Linked DNA regions of Panacibacter microcysteis. The protein of the gene in region 1 interacts with the protein of each later gene in a pairwise test. Links are inferred from orthologs where the notes say so. Each region holds a gene or a part of one and is shown in the gene's direction. Other genes may lie near its edges.

Region 1 (3,899 bases):
GAACTTGTTTACCCTGTGGAAGAAACATTGTTACCAGTTGCTAAACGTAGCCTGGTGAGGTACCTCACGGAAAATGGTGCCTAGCATGTATACAAAAGCCGCTGATTAAGCGGCTTTTTTGTCATCCGGATTGGATCCAGGATGTTTTAAAAACTTCTTATGTGTAGATAAGTCGGTTAATTTCTATGCTGTAATATTTTTAGTCAAATACAACACAAATATTTTCTCCCCTGAATGTTGTGCTAAAATTATATTTGACAAGTTCAGTAAATACTGCTTTGGAACAACCCGGCTTGTATCTGTCATGTAGTTCTAAAATAAGCATCTTTGTAATACCTGACCACTTACTAATCCCTGCTTCAAAAACTTCCTTTTCTGCACTTTCAATGTCCATTTTGATAATGTCTATTTTGGTTAAGCTATAACTGGATATAATCTGTTCAATAGAAATAGTTTCTATGTTTCCGGATGGATCTTCCAAAGTAATAAATGACCATTTAGAGGCATTCTCATCTATTATTTTTAATCTTGTTGGTTTATGCCATACTCCCGCCTTTATGCAAATGATGTTCTTGTATCGCTCTGTATTCTTTACTAATAGTTCATAATTTGATTCGTCCGGCTCTACAGCTATTATTGTAGCATTTGGAAATAACGACTTGTAATAGATGGAAGCAAGACCAATATTTGCACCGAGATCTAAAATGACATCTGCGCCCCGCCAATAATTAAACTTATATTCTTTGTGTTTGATGACCTGATCGAATGTGGCAATGTCAGATGTTTTGTTTCTTAAAAATATAGGGTGTTCAAAGCCTCTAATTTTCGCTTCAATTATTTCTTTGCCACTGGTTAATTGTGAGTAATAATTTATTCCACTCTTCCCGAACTTTCTAAAATGGTAGAAATACTCATTAAGCGTATTTAATATTTTCATATTGCATATAAATTAGCGAAAACAATTTGAATTTTTTAATCACTTTATCAGGATAAGTATCAATTTGTTCTGTGTGTTTGCCGGTCGGTAAGTATAGTACCATCCTAAGTTAAACCGTTTTCACATTGATAAAATTTCAAAATATGCTTTCTGTTGTTTTAGAATATCTTTAGAATCAGCTAATCATGCAATGTGTAAACGAAAATAAAGCACATCATTAATTGCTAAAGGATAACAATTTTTGTCCTAACTAAAAAAGGTCTATCAATCAAGATAGACCCCTTGTGATCCGGACAGGATTCAAACCTGTGACCCACAGCTTAGAAGGCTGTTGCTCTATTCAGCTGAGCTACCGGACCGTAGCACAATTTTACCTGAGCGGCGGCAAAAGTAATTTTTAATTAGTTTGCACCCAAACCTAATTCAAAAAAAAGATGGATGTAAAAATTGAAAGCTCCTGGAAGGAAGTGTTACACAAAGAATTTACCAAAGCCTATTTTGAGCAGATCGTAGCTTTTTTGAAAATAGAAAAAACCCAGGGGAAAATCATTTACCCGCCCGGCTCACTTATCTTCAACGCATTTGATAAAACACCTTTCAACAAAGTGAAAGTGGTTATTCTCGGGCAAGACCCTTACCATGGGCCCGGGCAGGCTCATGGCTTGTGTTTCTCTGTTCCGGATGGAGTGCCATTCCCTCCTTCATTAAACAACATTTATAAAGAACTGCATACCGATGTGGGCATGCCATTTCCTAAAACAGGTAATCTTTCCAGGTGGGCGGAACAGGGCGTTTTTTTATTGAATGCATCTTTAACAGTGCGTGCCGGTGAGCCGATGAGTCATGCAAAAATTGGCTGGGCCGAATTTACTGATGCGGTGATCAAAACAATTTCTGCTGAGAAGAAAGGTGTAATCTTTTTGTTGTGGGGTAAGTTTGCACAAGACAAGCAGGTACTTATTGATGAAACAAAACATTATGTACTAAAAGCCGCTCATCCATCTCCTTTAAGTGCACACAACGGTTTCTTTGGCTGCAAGCATTTCAGCAAAACAAATGAAATTCTAAAAAAACAATCACTGGAAGCCATCGACTGGAATCCATAACAACTTAACGCTCTATTACCGCAATTGACATTGCAGATCAAGCCTGTTACTGCCGGAAACCTATGCTGTGCTTTGATCTTCGCGTTTGCCCCGTAAAGCGCTTACAGTACAAGAGTGCGACGCAACGGCAGCTACATAGTAGCAATACAGCATGGCTCAACATAAAAAATGACCAAAATCTTTACGTCTTTAAAATGCAAAAAGCGTCTGGCAGATCTTTTTATACTGACCAGCCGTGCCGTTTACTCATCCCTATTTAAGAAAACTTTGCCGAGAATGATTTTGCAAGCTTTAATAGAATGTTATTTTTGCTGCCTTAAACTACACTAAATGGGTTGGATTATTTTTATTATTGGTGCGATAGGCTGGCATATCGGTTTGTATGGTATGTTCAAAAAGTCCGGAATAGACCCTGTAAAAGCTTTTATTCCTTTTTATAATACCTGGCTCATCGTGGAGAAATGCGGTATAAGCAGGCTTTGGTTCTGGCTACAGCTTATTCCTATTGCAGGCCAGTTCATCACTATCTGGATCATTATTATTTATACTATGCACTTCGGCAGGTTTGGTGTAGGAGATCATGCTGCTGCGGTATTTGTTCCTTTTATATACCTGCCATACCTCGGCTTCTCAAAAGATGTGCGCTGGGGCGGTGATAAGGTGATGAAGACCTACAGGAAATCTGCCGCACGTGAATGGATAGATGCTGCCGTGTTTGCAGTTGTTGCAGCCACACTTATAAGAACATTCATTTTTGAAGCATACACCATACCAACGGGCAGTATGGAACGAACCTTACTCATCAATGATTTTCTTTTTGTAAACAAACTCAGCTATGGGCCGCGCCTTCCGCAAACACCATTGAGTTTTCCGTTTGTACATAACACGTTGCCTGCCATGCCTACCACGCCTTCTTATCTTAAGTGGATACAGGTACCTTACACGCGGCTTGGTGGCCTGGGTGAGATAAAACGCAATGATGTAGTGGTGTTTAATTTCCCTGCAGGAGATACGATCATCAATCTCGAAAGCTTTGGTTCAAAAAATCCTTATTATGATGTGTTGAGAAAAGAATTCAATGGCAACAGGGATCAGTTGATGTCGCAATACGGAGATCATATTCTTGTACACCCGATGGATAAAACGGATAATTACATCAAACGTTGCGTTGGTGTACCTGGTGATGATTTACAGATCAAAGACGGTATTTTATATGTTAATAACGAAAAGGCTTTTGTGGCGCCCGATTCCCAGATAGATTACGAGGTAGAGACAAACGGAACGCCTTTCTCACAGGATTTTTTAGAAAATGAACTCGGCTACAAGATTATTTCTGAAAACGGAAATGTGTACGAGCAAAACGGAGACTACAATGAAATTCCGCAATCTAATATCGTGTTGTTGAATCTTACACCGGGTAAGGTAGATATTGTGAAAAAACAACCAAATGTAAAGAGTGTCAAAATGTTCCTGAATACACAACCAGACCCCATGGATATCTTTCCTTACGATAAGTATCATGCCTGGAGCGTAGACAGTTTTGGGCCGTTGCATATTCCCAAAAAAGGCGAAACAGTAGCACTGGCGCAGGATAATATCGATATTTACAGGAGAATTATCACGGTGTACGAACACAATACACTCGAAGTGTCTAATGGCAAATACATCATCAATGGCAAGGAAACACCTTCCTACACATTTAAATATAACTATTACTGGATGATGGGTGACAACCGCCATCGCAGCCAGGACAGCCGTTTCTGGGGTTTTGTGCCCGAAACACACGTAGTGGGTAAAGCATCATTAATATGGTTTAGCTATGCTGATGGCCCGAGATGGAACAGGTTTTTCAGGTC
Region 2 (3,383 bases), 400 kb from region 1 along the record:
CATTATCACTGAGATATTCTTACCACCATTCTTTAGTTTGTTGTTATTGTCTTCAACGGCATCACCGGTTTCCAAAACTCCCGGATCTCCTTTTGCAAAAGGATAAACCGGCAACATTTCTTCTGCTTCGGCTTCATCGGTTTCTGCAGGTGGCGGTGGTGCAGCTTTCATGGTCCTGGGTTTACGTTGCGGCATTTTAAATACCGGGTTAAAACGCCAGATCACATAACTCAAAACAGCCAGTGCAAGAATAAGCGTGGTGCCCACCTTGCCGGTAACTTTTACCAGCCAGTCGCTCATCATTTCACCCGTTGCGCCGCCCCAGGAAAACTCTGCGCCTTTTGTGGGAAATGCAAGCGCCACACTTATTACCAGTAAACCAAGTATTAAATAACGAAGGTTGCGTGCAAGGCTGTATACTTTTTTACCGAACAGGAGGTTTACACCCAGCACAAAGAAAAAAGTACAAAAAAGATAACTGGCCAGGCCAAAGCCATTGGCAATAAACGTGTGCGAGATGTATGCACCAAGTGCGCCCAGCAGGTTAGTTACTTTTACATCATCTGCTGTAAAAATACCAACGCCAAGACGGGCCATATCCTGGTCTTCTTTCCATGTGAATATATAAGACGTGAAAGCAATAAACAGGAATATAGCTACCAGCAAACTGACCGCGCCGGCAATTTTTGTTGTTCTTTCATCTTTTACCACCTCTGTAACCGTAACCTTCGCTTCTTTATCTTCTTTCAGCTTGGCAGGATCTGGCGCAGGAGGAGGGGTTTTCTTTTTTAATTTATTCGCCATATTATAACCTACAAACCTACAGGTTTACCATAAACGCACAAAACCCCGTGCATAACTGTTATACCGCCCAAAAGAAATACACATATACAATAACAAAACCAGCTTTGGATTGCCCACTCTTTACCGGTATAACCATTTTTTATGTTGTAGCCGGCACCAGTATTTCAATGAAGCTGCTGTTGCGTCGCACTCTTGTACGGCAGCAGCAATATTCGGCTGGTGCGAAGATTATGCATTAACATAAAATTTCTTTTTATTTAAGCCGTTCCGCTTACTTTTGCCGCCAAAATTTAACCGAGATGAGTAACAGAACTTTTACCATGATAAAACCTGATGCTACCGGCAAAGGTTATACAGGTGCAATCTTAGACCAGATTATAAACGCAGGCTTTGCAATAAAAGCCATGAAATGGATAAAATTAAGCGCAGAACAGGCTGGTAAATTTTACGAAATACACAAGGAACGACCTTTTTATGGAGAGTTGGTTGAATTTATGAGCAGCGGGCCGATAGTAGCAGCCATTCTTGAAAAGGAAAATGCTGTTGCCGATTTCAGAACATTGATCGGTGCTACCAACCCTGCAAACGCAGCAGAAGGTACCATCAGGAAAAAATATGCAGCGTCTGTTGGTGAGAATGCCGTACACGGCAGCGACAGCGATGAGAACGCCGTGATAGAGGGAAACTTTTTCTTCTCTGGTCTTGAAAGATTTTAAAACAAAACGGCTCGCCTGCGGCGAGCCGTTTTTTAATTTTGTATTGCCCGTACCTGGTAGCCCATTTCTTTGAGCAGGTTTAGCAAACCGTTTGTGCCGCCAAGATGCCCCGCCCCCACTGCTATCAATAATTGCTTATCTTTTGTAATTGCAGCAAACTTCCCGGCCCAGTTTTTATTCCTGCTGTCGATCATTACATCCTGGATTTCGCTGGTAGAGCCTCCATCAGTTTTCAGGCTAAATTCCAGCAGCTTATCTACATCCTGCTCTTTATACAACCTGATCATTTCTGCTGTTTCTTTTGCGGCTGTTTCTATACTGTCAATACTCTGCAACAATTCTTTTGCCTGCTTTTCGTAAGGAATGTTTTCCATTATTGATGCCTGGAAAGCCACTGTTTCCAGTCCTTTTATTTCTTTCTTTTTGGTATGGGCCAATTGCATAATGCTCAGTTCCATACCGTCTGACTGGGCGCAGGGCAACATGGCCTGGTACACCAATGCCGATACAAGCATGGGTTGCATTTTACCCAGTAACTGCAGTTGCATACCCATACCATGTTTATCGAAGAATGTCTTTATACGTTCGTATTCATCTGGCGTATATAGTTGTGGCAGTGTTGTATCGTGCTTCATTGTGCCGGCTGCAAGCCCACTCATCAGCTGACCAAAATCGTCCATGTCTATTTCAAAATAAATTTCATCTGCCGCGGTTATAACAGCCTGCAGGTTGGTGCTGAGCTTTGCATCATTTGCGCACAATAAGTGCATGGTGCCAAAAATGTATGATGGCTTCTTTAAATCTTTACCAGTTACTTCCCACAACAGGCTTTTGCTACCTGCGGCAGTTTCGTATTGCGCTTTTGTCTGGCAGGAAAACAGACCGGTAAGACTTAATAACAGTGATGTATATTTTATTAGTTTCTGCTTCATTTCTTTTACTACAGTTTACATTTTTTGATGCACGTTTGTCTACAGATCGCTACAGCCGCCATACTAACGGAACGATGAACCGAGCGTGGCAACAGGCGATGCCCAAAGATCTGCTGCCGGTAACAAAATAAATAAAAAAGCAGATGCCATTAGCGACACCTGCTGATGAAAAAGTTTATTTAACGCTTATTTCGGCATATCGAAAACGGTTGCATCTACATTGGTATTAATATCAACCTTCGTAACAGTTGTATTTAACGTAAAACCTTGTGGCAACGTAATTTCAGCGGCAAAAGGCATTACAAAACCAATGTCTGTTTTACGGTAGTCTGACAGGGCAGATGTTGTAACCTGCCCACCCACGCTACGTTCTGTTTTAATAATGTAGTATGTTGAAGGATCGAGCCAGAGCAACATTTCGGTACCTGAACCTGTAAGCTTGATCTTATAGGCATCTTTATCGCCTGCTTTTTCGTTTGGCAACAGCTCTGCTTTATAGCCTTTTGCTGCGTAATCATATAAAGGAGCGCCCACGTAAATAGCCATTTTTTCTGCGCTGGCATCTTCTGCAGACATCGGTTGCGCGGTAGGCCCGCTCATCATCGGGTTCAAAGACCAGCCGCCATTGTCAGTTACACACTGCATAATTTTCTGGCCATTGAAGTCGATTTCATTTTTATAGCCTTTGCCATTTACCAGGTATGTTTTACTGGGATTATTGCCACCCATTACCTCGAGGTTTCCTTCGGTTACAATAGTATTTACCTGGCTTAGAACAGCTTTGCCGCCGATTGCATCAACGTGTTTGGCAATGATTTCGTCTGCAGTTTGTGCGTGGGAATAGCCAACAGAAAGTGCCATTGCTGCAATAGCAAACAGTAGTTTTGATTGTTTCATCTATGTATGGTTTTAATTATTTCGTCCGGTTAAA

Evidence for each region. Proteins that work in one complex are often made in the same cells at the same time.
Region 2: the proteins of ung (region 1) and I5907_RS18010 interact in binary tests that used the Escherichia coli proteins (3 or more experiments, as listed by UniProt). The link is inferred for Panacibacter microcysteis from one-to-one orthologs.

What each region holds. Positions count from the first base shown.
Region 1 is NZ_JADWYR010000002.1:1,062,243-1,066,141, reverse strand. What follows is about bases 453-3,207. They hold ung (uracil-DNA glycosylase), read left to right. Parts: upstream 453-1,371; coding sequence 1,372-2,043; downstream 2,044-3,207. Other genes in these bases: I5907_RS16240 (S26 family signal peptidase), read left to right, coding at 2,374-3,207; I5907_RS16255 (FkbM family methyltransferase), read right to left, coding at 453-937. Also shown: I5907_RS16260 (hypothetical protein), read left to right, coding at 1-84; more of I5907_RS16255, read right to left, coding at 200-452; more of I5907_RS16240, read left to right, coding at 3,208-3,899. UniProt on the Escherichia coli protein: Excises uracil residues from the DNA which can arise as a result of misincorporation of dUMP residues by DNA polymerase or due to deamination of cytosine.
Region 2 is NZ_JADWYR010000002.1:1,467,421-1,470,803, forward strand. What follows is about bases 1-2,811. They hold I5907_RS18010 (nucleoside-diphosphate kinase), read left to right. Parts: upstream 1-1,103; coding sequence 1,104-1,520; downstream 1,521-2,811. Other genes in these bases: I5907_RS18005 (DNA translocase FtsK), read right to left, coding at 1-804; I5907_RS18015 (TraB/GumN family protein), read right to left, coding at 1,553-2,452; I5907_RS18020 (hypothetical protein), read right to left, coding at 2,639-2,811. Also shown: more of I5907_RS18020, read right to left, coding at 2,812-3,349; I5907_RS18025 (LytR/AlgR family response regulator transcription factor), read right to left, coding at 3,362-3,383. UniProt on the Escherichia coli protein: Major role in the synthesis of nucleoside triphosphates other than ATP. The ATP gamma phosphate is transferred to the NDP beta phosphate via a ping-pong mechanism, using a phosphorylated active-site intermediate.